DNA from 3 places in the Devosia sp. MC1541 genome. Region 3 is predicted to be linked to each of the others. Evidence: predicted binding sites of a transcription regulator. Region 3 holds the regulator's gene; each other region holds the start of a gene.
The links. The regulator LexA, encoded in region 3, represses DNA repair genes until DNA is damaged. The targets are predictions, from matches to a motif close to TGTTCNNNNTGTGTTCNG.
Positions count from the first base shown of each region.

Region 1: a site for LexA is predicted at 4,217-4,234, ahead of parE (DNA topoisomerase IV subunit B). Genes of this name have one in related genera too.
Region 2: a site for LexA is predicted at 4,046-4,063, ahead of recA (recombinase RecA). Genes of this name have one in related genera too.

Region 1 is NZ_JABBDZ010000001.1:465,802-473,001, forward strand. It holds gene tig (trigger factor) at 1-1,345, shown strand, start outside; gene HKD40_RS02145 (hypothetical protein) at 1,480-1,701, shown strand; gene HKD40_RS02150 (PRC-barrel domain-containing protein) at 1,749-2,048, shown strand; gene HKD40_RS02155 (ABC-F family ATP-binding cassette domain-containing protein) at 2,112-3,629, opposite strand; gene parE (DNA topoisomerase IV subunit B) at 4,357-6,372, shown strand; gene HKD40_RS02165 (DEAD/DEAH box helicase) at 6,694-7,200, shown strand, end outside.
Region 2 is NZ_JABBDZ010000005.1:206,181-213,380, reverse strand. It holds gene alaS (alanine--tRNA ligase) at 17-2,656, opposite strand; gene recA (recombinase RecA) at 2,893-3,966, opposite strand; gene araD1 (AraD1 family protein) at 4,247-5,242, shown strand; gene HKD40_RS08270 (cell cycle histidine kinase CckA) at 5,309-7,200, opposite strand, start outside.
Region 3 is NZ_JABBDZ010000001.1:310,065-317,264, forward strand. It holds gene HKD40_RS01440 (ABC transporter permease) at 1-1,076, opposite strand, end outside; gene HKD40_RS01445 (ABC transporter ATP-binding protein) at 1,073-2,602, opposite strand; gene HKD40_RS01450 (BMP family protein) at 2,666-3,664, opposite strand; gene lexA (transcriptional repressor LexA) at 3,996-4,715, shown strand; gene HKD40_RS01460 (IlvD/Edd family dehydratase) at 5,101-6,909, opposite strand; gene HKD40_RS01465 (2-dehydro-3-deoxygalactonokinase) at 7,177-7,200, shown strand, end outside.

The DNA.
Region 1 (7,200 bases), 160 kb from region 3:
GCGCAAGCTCAGCGTCACCATTTCGGCCGCTGACCTTAACGCGCGCCTCGACACCAAGCTCGAAGAGCTCAAGGGCCAGGCTAACATCAAGGGCTTCCGTCCCGGCAAGGTGCCGACCGCTCACATGAAGAAGGTCTATGGCCGTTCGGCTATGTCCGAAGTCATGACCGACGCGATCAACGAAACCGTTGCTAGCGCGCTCGACACCCGCAAGGAACGCGCAGCTGCTCAGCCAAAGGTTGATCTGCCGCAGGATCAGGCAGTGATCAACGACGTGCTCGACGGCAAGACCGATCTGGCATTTGAAGTTGAATACGAAGTTCTCCCACCAGTAACACTGATGGACACTGCTGGCGTCAAGATCACCAAGCCAGTGATCGAAGTGACCGACGCAGAAGTCGACGTCGAAGTGAACCGCGTTTTCGCACAGAACCGCGGCTACACCGACAAGGGTGATGGCGCAGTTGTCGAAAACGGCGACCGTCTCGGCCTTTCCTTCGTTGGCAAGATCGATGGCGTTCCATTCGATGGCGGAACCTCCGAGCACGCTCACCTGACCGTTGGTTCGGGCGAATTCATTCCTGGCTTCGAAGAACAGCTCGTCGGCCAGAAGAAGGGTGAAACCAAGACCATCAAGGTTACCTTCCCATCTGACTACCAGAACGCTGATCTGGCCGGTAAGGAAGCAACCTTCGACGTCACCATCCTGCATGCTGACGGCCCGAACGCTGGCGAACTCGACGACGAATTCGCTAAGAAGCTCGGCCTCGAAGACGTTGCAGCACTGCGCAAGATCATCCGCGAACAGATGGAATCGGCTCTCGCTTCCATGGGTCGCCAGCACATGAAGCGCCAGGTTCTGGACGCTCTCGATGACGGCCACAAGTTCGACGTTCCAGCTCAGCTGGTTGAAGCTGAATTCGCGACCATCTGGCAGCGCGTTGAGCACGAAGTGCAGTCGCACGGCCGTTCCTTCGAAGACGAAGGCACCACCGAAGAAGCAGCTCGTGAACAGTACCGCCGTATCGCGGAACGCCGCGTGCGTCTCGGTCTCGTTGTTGCTGAAATCGGCAACACCAAGGAAGTTCAGGTTTCGGACGAAGAGCACCAGCAGGCGCTTATCGCTGAAGTCCGTCGCTTCCCAGGCCAGGAACAGCAGGTTTACGACTACTACCGCAAGAACCCACAGGCTCTCGCAAGCCTGCGTGCTCCAATCTTCGAAAACAAGGTCGTCGACCTGATCATCGATACCGGTGCAATCACCGAGAAGAAGATGACCCGTGAAGAGCTCGCAAAGCTCATCCAGGCTGACGAAGACGAAGTGCCAGAAGAGCACCACCACTAAGATCTGAGCATAGCTCAAACGAAAGCCGCCCGCCGGGGCGGCTTTTTTTTATTCTTTGTTACCGAACACAGCCATTTTGAGTGAACCTTTTGGCGTCTGCCACATTGCCACTACGCACTGTGGAGTCTGAAATCATGAGCTATATTTCATCCGCCTTTGCCCCCCAGCCGCAAGTCGATCGCGATCGACGCATAGCACTTGGTCTCGATGCGAAGAGCTTCGCGCGCCGTGCGGGCATCACAACTGGCGAACTGCATGAATACGAGCTGACCCAAGAGAGCCAAAGCTTCGATTCAGAAGTGGCGGCGCGGATCGGTGAAATGCTGTCCGCCCTTGAGGCCCGCAGTCCGGTTTAGCCCCAGCTGACCATCCCATAATAAGCAACACCAAAAAGGATTTCATTATGGACCATACTCGTCACACACCCCTTTCCGTTACCGAGCTGAACGCTGCCGTTTTAGAAGGCGCGACAATTTACGGCCCGGATGACCACCATGTCGGCAAGGTCGCCCATGTTCACGGACTTGGCGCAATTTCGCAGGTTGTCGTTGATGTCGGTGGCTTTCTCGGCCTCGGCGCAAAGCCGGTCGCTCTGAACGTGTCAGACCTCAATTTCATGCGTGACGAGGACGGCAATGTGCACGGCGTCACGCGCTTTACCAAAGATCAGCTAAAAGCTCTGCCAGAGCATGTTGATCGCTGAACACTGACCTGACCTCCAGTCAGTTGGTGAGAACGGGAGCTCCTCGCGGGGCTCCCGTTCTTTTTAGAGAGCGGCAGCCATCTCCGCGAAAAAGTCTTCCGGACTGTCAACTTCGACCAGCCGCCTGCCCTTGATCTGCAAAAACCGCGTCCCAACCGCCCGCAGAAACGCGCGGTCGTGACTGACGATAATGGCCGTGGCACCCTGCCCGCAGATATCGTCCTCAAGCTGTTCTTGCCCGGGGATGTCGAGGTGATTGGTCGGCTCATCCAGCAAATAGAAATTGGGCTTGGCTAATCTTAGCGCCAAGAGCGCGACACGCGCCCGCTGACCAAGGGACAGTGTCGCCATTGGCTTGGTTTGCTTCTCGGTGGCAAAACCCGCGCCCGCCAACAGCGCAATCGTCCGCCGATCGCCCTCGTCAAACCGCTCCAATAGGTAATCAAGTGATGACCGATTGGTGGGGAGCCAAGCGAGGGCTTGGTCCATATATCCGGGCACAAGCTGGGGCGAGAGCCGCACACCGTCAACCACATCGCCCGCAAGTGCCTCTGTAATGATGCGCATGAATTGGGATTTGCCAGCACCATTTGCGCCTAAGAGGACAACCCGATCTCCCTGAAAAATATGAAGCTTTTCAATTGAGAATAAGGGGATAGCATTCGGAGTGGTAACAGGAAGGCTACTGATTGTCATCATGACGCGGGCGTCCGCACCGCTGTTGCCGAGCTTGACCAAGCCCGTCCGGTCGCGATGCACCTCCTGGACTTTGTTCTCAATCTTCTCGGCACGCTCGCGCAACTGCTTGGATTTCACCGTCAGCAGATCGCTTCCCGAGTTGATACCGATATTGGTCAGTTTTGCAGCTTGCTTGCGCAGCTGAGTGGCTTCTTTGAGATCGCGCTCGCGCTGGGCTTGGGCCGCCGCATCGACGCGATCAAGCTCCGAGCGGGCGGCTGAGTAGGCAAGCGGCAGATAGACAGGCTCGTCAGGACGTAGGAACAGTGTCCTATTGGTTACGCGATCGAGAAAGGCCCGATCGTGGCTAGCGATAACCACCGGCATGGATTTCGCCGCATAGGCGAGCCAATCCTCAAGCGCGACGATACGGGAGAGATCAAGATGGTTGGTGGGCTCGTCCATCAGCAAGCCATCCGGCTCGCCAACCCAACAGCGCGCCAAAAGGGCCATGCGCTGCCACCCACCACTCAACTGGTTGAGAGCCTTGTCTCGAAATTCTTCTGGGATGGAGAACTCCTCCAGCACCACATCAACACGCCAGCCTTCGCTTTCGAGCTGGCTGCGGTCGAGCCCCGTGCCAACGAAGTCGCGGAAGGAGAGCGTGAGAAATTCTGACGGAATGTCCTGCGGAATATAGCCGAGTTTCAAGCCCCGCGAGCGCGTGATCGCGCCTTCGCTCAATTCAAGCTCCCCCGCCAGGGCCCGCAAAAGCGTAGACTTGCCACGCCCGTTTGGCGCCACAAGGCCAACACGGTCGCCATCAGCGATGGAAAGAGTGAGCTTTGAGAATAAGAGATCGCCCGCACGGTGGCCGGCATTTTTGAGACTGAGAGTGCCCATGGATTTCGCTCATTGGATCGGCGCAAGTGTGGCGCCATTTGCCGTCAATTCAGCGCTACAGCATCAGCCGAAGCGCCATAAAGGGCGAACCAAGTGGGAAGGAGCGAAATATCGTCCGGACCGACTGGTCAGCCCTGCCGCCTAAGCAACAGGGCATGAACGGGACCACGCTGGCGATGCGTCGGAAATATTGTCACGTCACCCTCCCGTCTCGACATTGAACGATGCATAAGTTTATGCCGCCCCGAAGGACGGCACAAGATATTCAGCAGAAATAAAAGAGACCTATCGCCAACACCATCGCAAGAACACGCGAGGTGCGGAGATTGGCCAGCCGGTACGCAATACTATTTCCGGCGTGTGGCCAATGTCCTGGCACAGTTGGGCGGGGAACACTTGTTTGATACGCAATACTCAAGTGATCTGCCCTCATACGGCAACTCCATACAAAAACCGTATGTCCACATGAGTATCAGCACGCACTTAAAAAAGTGCTCCCAAGAAACAAACAGAACGTAAATTCATCCACGTATCCTGGGACACTCACTGTCCCGGAATGAGAACAAGCACCCATCAGGTACATCCAGAGTTCTCATATCGTTCACCTTGACGGCAATGAAGCACAGCTCATCTGTGGGAATTGAACGCAGGTCCAGACCGGCAAAAATCCTCGCGATATGGTAGAAAACCCAATTCGCCCGATTCGGGCCGAACTGATGGAAAATGTATGTCGTCAGATCTCTTCGGAGCAGCCGCTCCTCAGCAAGACCAACCACAGATCAAACCGAAAGCCGAAGTCGCGCCTCGCGTCTCCGGTTCGCCGGAGGCCTATGGTGCTGCCGACATCGAGGTATTGGAAGGCCTTGAGCCTGTCCGTCGCCGTCCGGGCATGTATATCGGCGGCACGGATATTAACGCCTATCACCACCTCTTCGCCGAAGTTATCGACAACTCGATGGACGAAGCGATCGCTGGTCACGCGACCCGCATCGAAGTTCATTTGGGCGCCGATGGCTATTTGACCATCTCGGATAACGGCCGCGGTATTCCGGTCGAAATCCACCCAAAGTTCCCAGGTCGCTCAACGCTTGAGATCGTGCACACGATTTTGCACGCCGGCGGCAAGTTCGACGGCAAGGCCTATGAAACATCCGGCGGCCTTCACGGCGTTGGCGTTTCGGTTGTGAACGCGCTCTCGGACGACTTGATCGTTGAGGTCGCGCGCGAGCAACAGCTTTATCGCATTCAGTTTTCACGCGGTAAGGTGGTGCAGGACGTGGTCAATGTTGGCCGCGTGCAGAACCGTCGCGGCACCACGACCCGCTTCCATCCCGACCCGGAAATTTTTGGCCCGACCGCAAAGTTCAATGCCGGTCGCCTCTTCCGCATGACCCGCGCCAAGGCATACCTCTTTGGTGGCGTTGAGCTGCGCTGGAGCTGCGACGAAGAACTGGCGAGCGACGACGTTCCGGCCAAGGCTGTGTTCCACTATCCGGACGGCCTCAAGGACTTCATGACGGCGCGGATCGAAGGCGAAACGCGCATTACCGACGAAATTTTCGCGGGCAAGACCGGCCGCCCCGGCAGCCACGCTTCGGTCGAATGGGCGATTGCCTGGACCTTGGGGGACGGCGGCGTACAGTCTTATTGTAATACCGTCCCGACGCCTGATGGCGGCACGCACGAAGCGGGCCTGCGCATGGTGCTGCTGCGCGGCCTCAAGAACTATGCGGAACTGATCAAACACAAGGGCGCGGCCAATCTGACCGCTGAGGACATTCTGACCTCCTGCTCGGCCATGCTGTCGGTGTTCGTGCGCGAACCTGAATTCGTCGGCCAGACCAAAGACAAGCTCGCCTCGCAAGAAGCCACGCGTATTGTTGAAACAGCGCTGCGCGATGCGTTCGACCATTGGCTGGCGGCCTCACCCAATCAGGCAGGCAAGCTGCTCGACTGGGCCGTAGAGCGCGCTGAAGAGCGCTTGCGTCGCCGCAAGGAAAAAGAGATCGATCGCGCCAGCGCCACACGCAAGCTACGCCTGCCCGGCAAGCTCGCAGACTGCACGCAGAATGCGGCGCAGGGTGCTGAACTGTTCATCGTGGAAGGTGACTCGGCGGGCGGATCTGCCAAGCAGGCGCGTAACCGTATTACGCAGGCCGTTATGCCGCTGCGCGGCAAGATCCTCAACGTTGCTGGCGCAAGCCGAGACAAGCTCGCCGCCAACCAGCTGATTGCCGATCTCATCCAAGCGCTCGGTTGCGGTACCCGCGATCGCTATTCTGAAGATGAGTTGCGGTATGACAAAATCATCGTCATGACCGACGCGGACGTGGACGGGGCGCACATTGCCGCGCTCCTCATCACCTTCTTTTTCCAAGAGATGCCCAAACTCATTGAGAATGGTCACCTCTATCTTGCCCTGCCGCCGCTCTACCGCATCACTCAAGGCAACAAGACGCTCTATGCGCGTGATGACGCCCATAAGAACGAGTTGATGAAGACCGAGTTCACCGGCAAGAGCAAAATCGACATCACCCGATTTAAAGGTCTGGGTGAAATGCCTTATGTGCACCTGCGCGAGACGACGATGTCGCCGAAATCGCGCCAGTTGCTGCAGGTGAAAATGCTGGATGATCGCGATGCAACCCGCACCGCCGTGGATCGATTGATGGGCAACAAGCCTGAATTGCGCTATGAATTCATTCAGGAGAACGCTGCTTTTGTGACCGATTTGGACATTTGATCAGCAAAGATTTACTGCAATATGGCGTGAATCGGGCAAACCCGTTGACAGTCAAGGGGTTTGCGCTATGGTCCGCGCCGCTAGCTATACGTTAGGCATCGGCATTTCTATCGCCGGGGAATGCTAACGTCAGCACCCTGCAACACTCTGGATCCGCCGTGTGTTGCTTTTGAACGCGAATGGTCACGCGACATTGTTTCCATTCGAAACTTTTAGGGCAGCGCGCCCGCAATAGCGGTACAGGCGCGCGCTCATCGGTGACGCTGAGGTCATGTACTGGCTGAATAGCGCCGCTCCGCACCGCTGATTGGGACGACCGACTTGACCGACGACTTTTCCGGACTTGGGCTTTCGAGCAAGGTAACCGAAGCTGTCACAGACGCTGGTTACACGAAGCCTACCGAGATCCAGGCTCAGGCAATTCCACACCTTCTGAATAAGAAGGATCTTATTGGTATCGCGCAGACGGGTACCGGGAAGACTGCCTCTTTTGTATTGCCCATGCTGACGCTGCTGGAAAACGGCCGCGCCCGCGCTCGTATGCCCCGCACACTCATTCTCGAACCGACCCGCGAACTCGCGGCGCAGGTTGCCGAGAACTTTGAGAAGTACGGCAAAAATCACCGTCTTTCGATGGCTCTGATCATCGGTGGCGTATCGTTTGAAGAGCAGAACAAGAAGCTTGATCGCGGCGTTGACGTGCTGATCGCTACTCCTGGCCGTCTGCTCGACCAATTCGATCGCGGCAAGATCCTGCTGACCGGCGTGGAAGTTCTCGTCATCGACGAAGCGGACCGCATGCTCGACATGGGCTTTATCGACGATATC
Region 2 (7,200 bases), on a different contig from region 3:
TTTCGAGCTGACGCGCTTAGAGCAGCGCGCGGATGGCTGCCACAGCGTCTTCAGCCTTGGAAGCGTCTGGTCCACCACCCTGAGCCATATCCGGACGACCGCCGCCGCCCTGACCGCCGAGAGCAACTGTAGCGGACTTGATCAGTGTGCCTGCAGCGTACTTGGCGGTGAGGTCTTCGCTGACGCCAATAGCAACAGTGCCCTTGCCGTCTTCACCCTTGAGGACAACGACAACCACGCCGGAACCAATACGCTTCTTCTCAGCGTCAACGACCGACTTGATGTCTTTAGCCGCAATGCCTTCAACCACGCGACCAACGAAGGTTACGCCATTGACTGTTTCGGTCGCGCCGCCACCCTCACCGCTGCCGCCGAGCGCCAACTTCTGACGGGCATCAGCAAGAGCCTTTTCAGCACTCTTAAGCTGGTTCTGCAGAGCTTCAATGCGATCAAGAACCTCGTGGGTCCCCGAACGTAGGAGACCGGCAGCCGAGGAAACCAACTGGATATTGGTGTTGCCACGATGACGAGCAGCAGTGCCGGTGAGTGCTTCCACGCGGCGAACACCAGCGGCAACTGCGCCTTCCGAAACGATCGACACTAGGCCGATATCGCCAGTACGCTTCACATGCGTACCGCCACAAAGTTCAACGGACCAGCCAACACCGTTGCCGGTAGGCTCACCCATGGAAACCACGCGAACTTCGTCGCCATATTTTTCGCCGAACAGAGCGCGCGCGCCAGATTCCTTGGCTTCTTCCACGCCCATTAGGCGTGTTTCAACTGGGGTGTTCTGGAGAATGATCGCGTTGGCGATGTCTTCAACTTCTGCCAATTCCTGTGGGGTCATTGGCTTGGTGTGGACGAAGTCAAAGCGCAGACGATCGGCCGAAACCATCGAGCCCTTCTGCGCAACGTGATCACCGAGAACGAGGCGGAGCGCTTCGTGCAGCAAGTGGGTCGCGGAGTGGTTCGAACGGATCGCCGAACGACGTGTGTGATCGACAACCAGCTCAACAGCCTGACCGACCTTCAGCGCCCCCTCCTTGACGGAGACACGGTGCGCGAAGACGCCCTGATACTTGTTGGTATCGGTGACAAGGGCAGTAACGCCATCAGCCTTGATCACGCCGCTATCGCCGACCTGACCGCCGCTTTCGCCATAGAACGGTGTCTGATTGACGACGACAATGCCGTCCTGACCAGCGGAGAGTTGAGTGACTTCCTTGCCATCGACCAAGATGACATTGATCTCAGCTTCAGCGGTTTCGGTTTCGTAGCCGAGGAATTCGGTCGGGCCGAGCTTGTCCGCAAGACCGAACCAAACGGTGTCGGTGCCCGCTTCGCCCGAACCAGCCCAGTTCTTGCGCGCTTCAGCCTTCTGCTGCGCCATAGCGGCATCAAAGCCTGCCTGGTCAACAGTGATCGAACGCGAACGCAGTGCGTCTTCGGTCAGATCGAGTGGGAACCCGTAGGTGTCGTAGAGCTTGAACGCGGTCGCGCCAGCGAGAACGTCGCCTTCGCCCAGCGAAGCGGTTTCGGCTTCGAGAATCTGCAGGCCACGGCCAAGGGTCTTGAGGAAGCGGCCTTCTTCAAGACGGACGGTTTCCGCGATCATAGCTTCGCCACGACTTAGTTCTGGATACGCCTGACCCATTTCGCGCACGAGAGTTGGAACCAACTTGTGGATCACTGGCTCGTTAGCACCCAGAAGGGTCGCATGACGCATCGCACGGCGCATGATGCGGCGCAAAACATAGCCACGGCCTTCGTTGGATGGCAGAACGCCCTCAGCAATGAGGAAGCTCATCGAACGCAAGTGGTCGGCAATTACGCGCAGCGAGCGATTGCCCGGACCGTTGATGTCGGAATTGGTTGCGTGAGCGGCAGACGAGATCAGCGCCTTGAACAGGTCGATATCGTAATTGTTGTGAACCCCCTGCATCACTGCAGCGATACGTTCAAGACCCATGCCGGTATCGATGGACGGGCGTGGCAGGCCAGTACGCGAACCATCGGCATGCTGTTCGAACTGCATGAAAACAAGGTTCCAGATTTCGATCCAACGATCGCCATCTTCATCAGGAGAACCCGGAGGGCCGCCCCAGACCTTATCGCCGTGGTCATAGAAGATTTCCGAGCACGGACCGCAAGGGCCGGTATCGCCCATCTGCCAGAAGTTGGACTTGGCGCCGAGGCGAACAATGCGATCTTCAGAAAGACCAGCAATCTTCTTCCAAAGCTCCATAGCCTCATCATCGTCCTGATAGACGGTGACCATCAGCTTGTCTTTTGGAAGAGCCCAGTCCTTGGTGAGGAGGTTCCAAGCCAATTCAATCGCGTCGGACTTGAAATAATCGCCAAACGAGAAGTTGCCGAGCATTTCAAAGAAAGTGTGGTGGCGCGCGGTAAAGCCCACATTGTCCAGATCGTTGTGCTTACCGCCAGCGCGTACGCACTTCTGTGCCGTCGTCGCGGTCGAGTAAGGACGTTTTTCAACGCCGGTGAAGACGTTCTTGAACTGGACCATGCCCGCATTGGTAAACATCAACGTCGGGTCATTGCGCGGGACGAGCGGGCTCGAGGCAACGGCTTCGTGGCCATTGCGTGCAAAGTAGTCGACAAAGCTCGAACGAAGATCGTTTACGCTGGTCATACACAGGCTTTCATGGCGAGCGGGCGCAGTGACGCCCGAGTAGGAAAATTTGGGGGCTATTTATCGTGATGGCTCGTTGTGTGTCCAGCGTTGGACGGGGAAAAACCGGCGAGTTTTCAGCAAGTGGCGCATTTGCCCCAAGTGCTGTGACGGCTTTGTCAATTATTTGACCTAAAGCGTCCCCCCGGAAAACAAAAACCCCCGCCGAAGCGGGGGTAGTGCAATCAATTTCAATCTTAGTCTTCGCTACCTGCGTCGTCTTCGCCGGCCGCCACCAAGAGCACTTCACCGAGGAGGCCGGAGCTTTCGCGCACACCCTGTTCGATGGTGTTGGCGACTTCTGGATTATCCTTGAGGAACTGTCGGGCATTTTCACGCCCCTGCCCCAGACGCTGACTTTCCCAAGAGAACCAAGCGCCCGCCTTATCGACGATACCAGACTTCACACCCAGATCGAGCAATTCACCAGTTTTGGAAATGCCTTCGCCATACATGATGTCGAATTCGACCTGACGGAACGGCGGAGCAAGCTTGTTCTTGACCACCTTGACGCGGGTCTGGTTACCAACGATCTCTTCGCGATCTTTGAGAGCACCGATACGACGGATGTCCAAGCGAACCGACGCATAGAACTTCAGCGCGTTACCACCAGTGGTGGTTTCTGGCGAACCATACATCACACCGATCTTCATACGGATCTGGTTGATGAAGATAACCAGACACTTCGACTTCGAAATCGACGAGGTCAGCTTACGCATGGCCTGGCTCATCAGACGCGCCTGCTGGCCCGGCAGGCTATCGCCCATTTCGCCCTCAAGTTCAGCGCGAGGGGTGAGAGCCGCAACCGAGTCGATGACGAGCACGTCGATCGCGCCCGAGCGCACCAAGGTGTCCGTGATTTCAAGCGCCTGCTCGCCAGTATCCGGCTGCGAAATCAACAGGTCGTCGATATTCACGCCAAGCTTACGAGCGTAGACCGGATCAAGTGCGTGCTCGGCGTCCACAAACGCGCAGATGCCGCCCTTACGCTGGGCCTCCGCGATAACATGCAGCGCCAATGTAGTCTTACCGGAGCTTTCCGGACCAAAAATCTCGACAATACGGCCCTTTGGCAGACCACCAATGCCCAGCGCGATGTCGAGACCCAGCGAACCGGTTGAAATAGCTTCAACTTCAATCGCCTGGTTTTCACCCAAGCGCATGATTGAGCCTTTACCGAAATTACGTTCGATTTGGCTCAGCGCGGCCGCAAGAGCCTTGTCCTTGTCCATAGATCCACCTTCAACAACGCGAAGCGACGAAGCTGCCATAATGCTGTCTCCTTATTTCACGCTCTCGAAGTCACTGCAACGAGAGGATCTAGCCAATGTGCGATATCTGTATCGCATTTGTTCTCATTTTGTACCCGTTCAGTCAAGGCCGAAAATGAGAACAAAGCCAGACTTTTGAGAGACAGCCAGTTCAGGGCCCAATTGCCGCGATTCTGCCGCGCCTGTCGCGTCACTTTAAAAAGTATGATTTATAGCTAGACAGCTGCCAAAAGCTTAGGTTTTATGCCCCCGCTCAGGGGAAGCGCAGCCGAGGACTGATATGCATCTCATACAATATTTGGACGACAACAACACGCGCGCTGTAGGCGTAACGCTCGACGGCGTCACGAACCGCCTCAACGAGATCACGAGCGTCTACGCCCTGGCGCAGAAGGCTTTTTCGACCGAAGGCGGCATCCCCGCAGTTGTCAAATCGGTGGGTCTTGGTGAAACTGTCGACAAGGCAGAACTCGCCGCCGCAGGGCGCTTGCTCTCACCCATTGACCACCCTGATGCCGCCCATTTGCATGTTACCGGAACGGGTTTAACCCACCTTGGTTCGGCAGCAACCCGCGACGCTATGCACAAGGCAAATGGTTCTAAGCCTGTCGAAGAGCTGACCGACAGCATGAAAATGTTCCGTATGGGACTTGAGAACGGCAAACCAAAAGACGGTGAGCGTGGCGTGCAGCCGGAGTGGTTCTACAAGGGCAATGGCAATATCGTTGCGAAGCCCGGCCAGCCAATCCCATCCCCAAACTTTGCACTCGACGCCGGGGAAGAGCCGGAGATGGCCGGCATTTACGTGATCGATGCGGATGGCAATCCGCGCCGCATCGGCTTTGCTGTGGCCAATGAGTTTTCTGACCATGTCACCGAGCGCATCAACTATTTGTACCTCGCACATTCGAAACTGCGCTGGTGTTCATTTGGCCCTGAAATCCGTGTCGGTGATTTACCGAAGCACGTGGAGGGCACCTCGCGCATCCTGCGTAATGGCGAAGTTCTCTGGCAAAAACCGTTCCTCTCCGGCGAGGACAACATGAGCCACACCATAGCCAATCTCGAATACCACCACTTCAAATACGATCTGTTCTGCCAGCCAGGAGATGTGCATGTGCATATGTTCGGGACAGCAACACTGAGCTTTGCTGATGGGATTTCGACTCAACCCGGCGACGTCTTCGAAATCGAAGAGACCCAGTTCGGTCTACCGCTCCGCAATGGCGTTGCGATCGATGCCGACAAGGACGTGAAAGTTTTGGGGCTCTACTGATCCCCTCACCCGCGCAGTAAAAAGCCCGCTTCTCATGAAGCGGGCTTTTTTGTTCAGACTACATGATCAGTTCGGCTTGTCCTGGCGCTGCAGCACTTCCTTGACCTTGGAATTGATGTCGTCGAGCGAATAAGGCTTTGGCAGGAAGTCGACACTCTGATCGTCCTCAATGTCGCGTCGTACGCTTTCCTCAGCATAGCCAGATACGAAGATGATCTTGAGATTCTTGATCTTACCACGGATCGATTTGAGCATGGTCGGACCGTCCATTTCCGGCATCACCACATCAGAGATGATCAGATCGACCTCATAATTGTGATCTTCGAGCACCCAGATCGCCTCTTCCCCGCTATCGGCTTCGAGCACTTCATAGCCGGTCGCCCGCAGCGCGCGAGCGGAGAAGGCACGGACGCTTTCCTCGTCTTCCACGAGCAGAATACGCTCGTGACCGGTTAGGTCCTTGGCTGGCACGGCGGCCGCAATAGCTGCCTTCTGCACTTCTTCAATCGTCGGTACATGACGCGGCAAGAAGATCTTGAAAGTCGTGCCCACGCCGACGGTCGAAACCGGATAGATAAAGCCTTCGGTCTGTTTGACGATGCCATAAACGGTCGACAGACCAAGCCCGGTGCCTTTGCCTAGTTCCTTGGTGGTGAAGAAAGGATCGAAAATCTTCTGCAGGATTTCCGGGCTCATACCGGTACCGGTATCTTCCACCTCGATGAGCACGTAATCGGCTGCCGGCATGCCTTCGTGGCGCATGGAAACAACGTCGATCTCGCCCACATTGCTGGTGCGAATTGTGATCGAGCCGCCATTTGGCATAGCGTCACGGGCGTTAACAACGAGATTGATAATAACCTGCTCTAGCTGCACCACGTCAGCGCGAACCGGCCAAATATCACGGCCATGATCGACGGCCAGCTGGTTCTTTTCGCCAATCATGCGCTTCAACAGCACCGTCAAATCATCAACGATCAGCGGCAATTCAAGCACCTGCGGCCGTAATGTCTGGCGGCGCGAGAAAGCCAAGAGCTGCCGGGTAAGACCGGCCGCGCGATTAGCGTTCTGCTTGATCTGCATCAGCTCATTAAAGGATGGATCGCCCAACTTGTGCTTGAGCAAGAGGAGATCGGAGAAGCCAATAATAGCGGTGAGGAGATTGTTAAAATCGTGGGCAATGCCGCCTGCCAACTGACCAATCGCCTGCATCTTCTGGCTTTGCGCAAACTGCGCTTCGAGCTTGCGCTGGTCCGTCATATCAAGCGCGTAGACGTTCACCTGTTCAGGCGAACCAGCACTGAGTTCCGAAGCGGAGATATAAAGGCGAACCGCGTGATCGCCTTCCATATTGAGCGTCGCATCTACAGGCTCGACGGCCGACCGCCCCGACATAGCGTCGGCAATGGCCTTCACCAGCTTGTCGCGGCTGGAGCCATCGACTAAGTCCACGACCGGATGCAGTTCCAGACTTTGCGCCTCCCCCGACCACTGGAAGATACGGCTGAATGGTGCATTGGTGCGGACAATCCGCCCTTCCCCATCAAGGGTCGCAATCGCAAATGGCGTATCGTTGAAGAAGCGCGAGAAGCGCACTTCAGCGGCGCGTAGCGCTTCTTCATTGTCTGGAGCACTGGAGCGATCGAGCACCAACGTGCGGGTTTCCCCGAGTTCGCCATCGGCCAAGCGCGCAGCACGGTGCAACAGACGCACCGGCAATGTCGTGCCATTGCGGCGCACGAAATCAATGTCGATGATCTCCGTGCGAATTTCGCCATCGCCACGACCACGCATCAGCAGCGACGCACCGTCTCCACGGACAATGTCCGATAGCGCCAACTGGCCGACATTAAACTCGGCCAAATCATAGCCCAGCCAATCCGCCAACGTCGAGTTGAGATACTGGATGCGGCCTTGGGCATCGGCAGAGAAGAAACCGGAAGGAGAGTGATCAAGAT
Region 3 (7,200 bases):
TCCGCACCAGACTTGGCTTTGCGTTCAAAGCGAACGCGGAAGCGCAGGAAGAATGTACCGACCAGCACACAGAGCAGCGACAGCGCCACAACGAGGTCAGCGAGATAGTTCGAAATGCCGGTCGCACGGCTCATCGAGTCCGCACCCACAAAGACCGAGGCCACGAACAGCGCCGCAAACACGGTGCCAATCGGCGAAAGCCCCGCAAGCATGGCCACGACAATCCCCGAATAGCCAAAGCCCGGCGAGAGATCAGCCGAGAGATAGCCCTTTACGCCTGCAACCTCGGACACACCGGCAAGACCGGCGAGACCACCCGAAATTAGCGCCACTTTCAGCATGGTCGCATTGACCGGGATGCCTGCGAACTTAGCCGCATCGCGGTTCTCGCCCACGGCCTTGATCTCGAAGCCGAGCACGGTCTTGCGCACGAGAATCCAAAGAACAATGGCCGCGCCAATACCGACGATCAGCCCCCAGTGCATCCGCAGACGGGGAATGAGCTTGGAGAATTTTGCTTCCGCGTCGAGCGGGATGGATTGCGGCCAGCCCATCGCCAGAGGGTCTTTCAACGGCCCTTCGATCAGCATCTGCACAAAGAGAATAACGACGAAGTTCAGCAGTAGCGTAATTACCACCTCATCAGCGCCAAAGCGCTGCTTGAGCATGGTTGGCACCACCATCATCATGCCGCCGCAGATAAAGCCCGCGATCATCACCGTTGGGATCATCAACGCTGGCGGCATCTGCAGCAAGCCGCTCCCAACGAGCACCGCCGCGAGCGCGCCTATATAGAGCTGGCCTTCCGCGCCGATATTCCAAAGCTTCGCCCGGAACGCGACTGCGCAGGCGAGCCCGGTCAGGATAAGCGGCGTCGCCCGGTTCAGCGTTTCGGAAAACGCGAACATCGAGCCAAACGCGCCCTGCACCATCAGGCCATAGGCCGTAATCGGGTTTTGCCCCGCAGCCAGAACAGGAATAGCCACCAGCAAGAGCGCGGCAATGCCGGAGCCAAGCGAAACCAGCAGTTTGAGCGCGACAGAAGCGTCAGCGCGGTTTTCAAGACGCAAACTCATGCTGCCTGCCCTGCCATCAACAAACCAATCGTACCGCGGTCGAGCTTTTCGCTAGGGCCAGCGTCGCTGACCTCCCCGGCGTGAACCACAAGGAAGCGATCCGCCAGCGCGAACAATTCGTCCAGGTCTTCCGAAATCACCATCACGGCGGCGCCACGGTCACGCGCTGCAATAATGCGGCGATGGACTTCCGATTGCGCGCCAACGTCGAGGCCGCGTGTGGGCTGGTTCGCCAGAATAACGCGCGGCAAACGCTCCAAAACGCGCGCCAAAATCAGCTTCTGCACATTGCCGCCAGAGAGCAGCCGCGCTTCGGCGTCCGGCCCCGGGCAACGCACGTCATAGGCCGCAATCGCTTCCGTCGCGTGCTCCTGCATGGCTTTACGATTGAGCAGGCCATAGCGCGAGTACGGCGCGCTGCGCACTTCCTCAATGGCAATATTGTCGGCAACACTCATCGTGCCAACAACGCCGTCATGCTGGCGGTCTTCCGGCATACGCGCCACACCAGCCTGAACCAGCGCACGCGGGTCCGCCTTGGTCAGCGCTTCGCCGTAAAGACGCACTTCGCCAGCATCCGGAACAGCAAGCCCCGAGATCAGTGCCGCAATGCCCGATTGGCCATTGCCCGACACACCGGCCAGACCGATGATTTCGCCAGCCTTGAGTTCAAAGCTGACATTGCGCAGCGATTGACGGGTCGAGCCCTGCTTGAGCGACACATTGGCAAAGCTCATCAGCGGCTCGCGCGGCGTTGCGGGCGTGCGCTTCACTTCAGCCACAGCCTTGCCCACCATCAAATCGGCAATATCGCGCCGATCAGAATTTGCAGTGACGAGCTCACCCGCCTTGCGGCCGCCCCGCAGAACCAGAATACGGCTCGATACGGAGAGCACTTCTCCCAGCTTGTGAGAGATAAAAATAACGCCCAGCCCATTCGCAGCCAAGCGGCGCAGAACGGTGAAGAGCCCTTCGGACTCTTGTGGGGTCAGAACCGCGGTGGGTTCATCCAGAATAAGCACGCGGACATTGCGATAGAGCGCCTTCAAGATTTCAACGCGCTGCTTTTCGCCTACGGTGAGGCTGGCGACAGGACGGTCGAGGTCCACATCAAGCCCACTCTCCGCAATAATGGCTTCCACCTTCTTGCGCGCCGTAGATTTGCCGCCAAGCGCAAACATGCCCTCGGTGCCAAGACGAATATTGTCGAGCCCGCCGAGGTTTTCCGCCAGCGTAAAATGCTGGTGGACCATGCCAATACCGGCTTTCAACGCCGCGCCAGGCGAACCGGCAGGCAAAATTTGAAGGCCAGCCTCGCTCGCAACACGAACCACACCCTCATCCTGCACATAGTGCCCGAAGAGAATGTTCATCAATGTCGTCTTGCCGGCGCCATTTTCCCCCAGAAGGGCTAGGATTTCGCCCCGCTTGAGACTGAGATTAATCCCGTCATTCGCGGTGAGTTTGCCAAAGCGCTTGGTGATACCCTCAAGTGAGAGCACCACATCCCCCTGTTGGTCGGTCATTGCCGCCCCCAAAAAATAGAATAGGCCGGGCGTGGGAAAACCCACACCCGGCCAGAAAAAGGATTACATGCTGGAGCTTGGTTCAGCGTCGTTGATGTCGACCTTGAAAGTACCAGCAAGGATTTCAGCTTCCTTGGCCTTAGCGGCAGCTACTGCTTCCGCACCAGCAAGCGCTTCATCATAAACTGCGCTCGAACCACCGTGCTCGAGGAAGGCATAAATGCCGTAATCCGAAGCGGTGAAACTGCCAGCCTTAATGTCGGCAATTGCTTTGTTGATCATTGGCTCGCCGTGCCACAGCGCCGACGCCAGAATGGTGCCTGGGTAATCCGCTGCGGTGTCGATCACGTTGCCGATGGCCAGAACGCCGCGTTCCTTGGCAGCGTCAGACACGCCAAAACGCTCTGCGTAAAGAATGTCAGCGCCCGCATCGATCATAGCGAATGCCGATTCCTTGGCCTTCGGAGGATCGTACCAGGAGTTGATGAAGCTCACCGAGAACTTCACCTCTGGGTTGACCGAGAGTGCGCCCTGCATGAAGGCATTCATCAGACGGTTCACTTCTGGAATAGCGTAACCACCGATCATGCCGATCTTATTGGTTTCGGTCTTCATGCCCGCAACCATGCCGGTCAAATAGCTTGGTTCTTGGATGAAGTTGTCGAAGGTGGCGAAGTTTGGCTCAACTGGCTGGAGCGAGGACCCCATCAGGTACATCACTTCTGGGTATTCTTCCGCAACGGCACGCGCTGGCTGTTCAACGCCGAAGGCTTCACCGATCACCAGCTTAGCGCCCTGCTCCGAATATTCGCGCATGACGCGTTCATAGTCGGTGTTCGACACGTTTTCCGAATACACATATTCGATCTCGCCGCGTTCCTGCGCTGCGATCAGCGCGAGATGGAGGCGCGATGCCCACTGCTGCTCAACCGGAACGGTCCACACAGCTGCAATCTTGGTCACATCCTGCGCCAATACCGACCCGGTCAGCGACAGAGCTGCGACGCCGAGTGCGGCCGCCGAAAGAAAGGCGCGTCGACCGAATTTCGTTAGAGCGGTCATTTTAACCCCCAATGAGTGTGCAAAAAACGAACAAAAATCTCTCCTGCCTATCTAGCGAGCGAACACGCTTGGTTGGCAAGTTGAAAATTAAGGTTTTTTAAATCTGTTCCGTCTTGCTGACGAGTCGCATTTGCTCCTCAACGCCGCACTGTGCCTGTGACGCGTTTACGCATGTTTGGGGCTCGGGCTTGGATCGGCCAAAATCACACATCTATGCATGCGCATATTACAGCCGTTTGGCAGTTCTGACAGGAACATGGCAACACTTGCAGAACATTTGAGGAACACATATAGTCGTTCCGTCTATGTTCCGATTCTGGGTCTGGGGCCGATGCTGACGAAAAAACAACACGAATTGCTGATGTTCATCCATGAGCGGATGAAGGAGAGCGGTATTCCTCCGTCATTCGACGAGATGAAGGATGCGCTTGATCTGGCGTCCAAATCCGGCATTCATCGTCTCATCACTGCCCTCGAAGAGCGCGGCTTTATCCGCCGCCTTCCCAATCGCGCCCGTGCGCTCGAAGTGGTGAAGCTACCGGATTCGATGAACCCGACCTTGGGCGGCCGCAAGGCAAAGTTCGAGCCCAGCGTCATTGAAGGCACTCTCGGCAAGGTCGCCGCGCCCCCAGCGCGTGCACTTCCATCCGCCGCTGACGATTATGCGCGCCCCATCTCCATTCCGGTTATGGGCCGCATTGCAGCAGGCACGCCCATTGAGGCAATCCAGACCCACTCGCACACCATCGCTGTACCGCCAGAAATGCTCGGCTCAGGCGAACACTACGCATTGGAAGTGCGCGGGGATTCGATGATCGACGCAGGCATTTTTGATGGCGACACGGTCCTCATCAAAAAGCAGGATACGGCTTCAAACGGCGAAATCATCGTGGCCCTTGTCGACGATGAGGAAGCAACCCTGAAGCGTCTGCGCCGCAAGGGCGATACGGTCGCTCTGGAAGCGGCAAACCCGGCCTATGAAACCCGTATCTTCCCGCCCGATCGGGTCCGGGTTCAAGGCCGTCTGGTCGGCCTGATGCGGAAGTACTGAATTGGCGGAGGGGCAAGTTGAAAAACTCTGCCCCTTTGTTCTGCGCAGCGTTGGTTCTTGTAACACGCCTCCACGATACTCCCCGCGCCCCGGAGTGGCGTATATTCTTCCAACGCCCGCTCGCCGACCTTCGACATCACAGGCGCTGAGCCAGTACACGCGCAAAGCCGAGCATTGCGCTCACGGCTAAGCCCGAGCGCCGCCTCCATTTTCATATATCCCCGCTCTAAAGAACGCGCCCCTTCGCGCCCTAAAAGGCCATGTCCGCGCCAAAGCTGACGCCCATAAGTGCCAGCCAAAAGCCACAGATAGGCCAATCGCGGCCACGCTGGCTGGACGCATAAAAAGGCCCGCTTTCGCGGGCCCTTTCTCACGCATATCGCGCTTAGTGATTGTCGCGTGGCAGACCTTCGGTCTGGGCAATGCGCTGGTACTTGTCGGCACCACGCAGAATGGCGCCGTCGCCCAATTGGCCGACCAGGCCGCGTTGGATTTCCTGCCAAGGGGTCTGATGCTTGGGGAATTTATATCCGCCCTCTGCATTCAGATCCAAACGGCGAGCAGCGATTTCCTCGTCCGAGATGAGGATGTCAGCTTCCCCCTTATTGAGGTCGATCCGCACCCGGTCGCCCGTCCGCAGGATCGCGAGGTTGCCACCAGCCGCCGCTTCAGGCGACGCGTTGAGGATCGAAGGCGAACCCGACGTGCCCGACTGACGACCATCACCGATACAAGCAAGGGACGAAATGCCCTTCTTAATCAGATAGCTAGGCGGACGCATGTTCACGACTTCCGCAGCGCCTGGATAGCCGATTGGCCCCGCACCGCGCATGAACAGCAGCGTGTGTTCATCGATAGCGAGCGAGGGATCGTCGATCCGGTGGTGATAGTCTTCAGGACCATCAAACACCACCGCCTTGCCCTCAAACATGCCCGGATGCTGCGGATCCGAGAGATAGCGCTCGCGGAACTCGGGGCTGATCACCGAAGTCTTCATAATGGCGTTGTCGAAGAGGTTCCCGCGCAACACGAGGAAGCCCGCTTCCGCCTTCATCGGATTGTCGAAATGACGGATGACCTTGTCGTCTTCAATCGGACGATTTCGGCAGTTTTCGCCAATCGATTTGCCGTTCACGGTTGGGGCGTTCTCGTGGATAAGCTTTTGTTTCATCAGCTCATTCACCACCGCAGGCACACCGCCCGCGTGGTAATAGTCCTCACCGAGATATTCACCCGCTGGCTGCAAGTTCACCAAGAGCGGCACCTTGTGCCCATGCTCCTGCCACTCGTCGATATTGAGGTCGACACCAATATGCTTGGCAATCGCATTGATATGGATTGGCGCATTGGTCGAGCCGCCGATGGCCGAATTGACCACGATAGCGTTGAGGAAGTTTTCCTTGGTCAGAATGTCCGATGGCTTGAGGTCTTCACGAACCATCTCTACCGCACGCTTGCCAGTGCGATAGGCCATTTCCTGACGGTCACGATAAGGCGCTGGAATCGCTGCTGAACCCGGCAACTGCATTCCGAGAGCTTCAGCCAGCGAGTTCATCGTTGTCGCTGTTCCCATGGTGTTGCAATAGCCAGTCGACGGGGCCGAAGACGCAACCAGTTCAATGAACTTTGGATAGTCGATCTCGCCAGCGGCGAGCAGCTGGCGGGCCTTCCAGACGATGGTGCCAGAACCCGTGCGTTCGCCCTTATGCCAGCCGTTCAACATCGGGCCAACCGAGAGAGCAATCGCCGGAATATTGACCGTCGCCGCGCCCATCAGCATGGCGGGTGTGGTCTTGTCGCAACCAATGGTCAGCACCACGCCGTCCAGCGGATAGCCGTAGAGAACTTCCACGAGGCCCAAATAGGCCAGGTTACGGTCAAGACCTGCCGTCGGGCGCTTACCGGTTTCCTGAATCGGGTGAACCGGAAACTCAATGGCGATACCGCCTGCTTCGCGAATACCTTCGCGCAGACGTTCAGCCAGAACGATATGGTGACGGTTACAAGGGCTTAGGTCGGAGCCGGTCTGCGCGATGCCGATGATCGGCTTGTCGGACTGCAGCTCTTCGCGCGACACACCATAGTTCATGTAGCGCTCAAGATAGAGCGCGGTCATGTCTGGATTGTCGGGATTATCGAACCACGCACGCGAGCGCAGCTTCCGGCCGCCATTGCCGCTGTTATCTACCGTCATAGATCAATTCCTTGGTTCTCCGCCCTGCGGAGCACTGGGGTCTGTTTGCTCCTGTTCTAGCACGGCAATTCTGGAATGGAACGGGGCCGTAGCTTAAAATCATACAAATGACTCTAAACACCGTGAGAATCTGATTTTCGGCGCATTCCACCTTACTCAGCGCGCGGTGCAATCGGGCAGTTGCGGTTAAGCCATACAAGAACGGGCTAGTCAGTGTCGGTCTCCGGCTTTACGTTCGCGCCGCAGACTTGGAGGGACTACGAAGTGATGCAATCAGGAGCATGGGTCGCT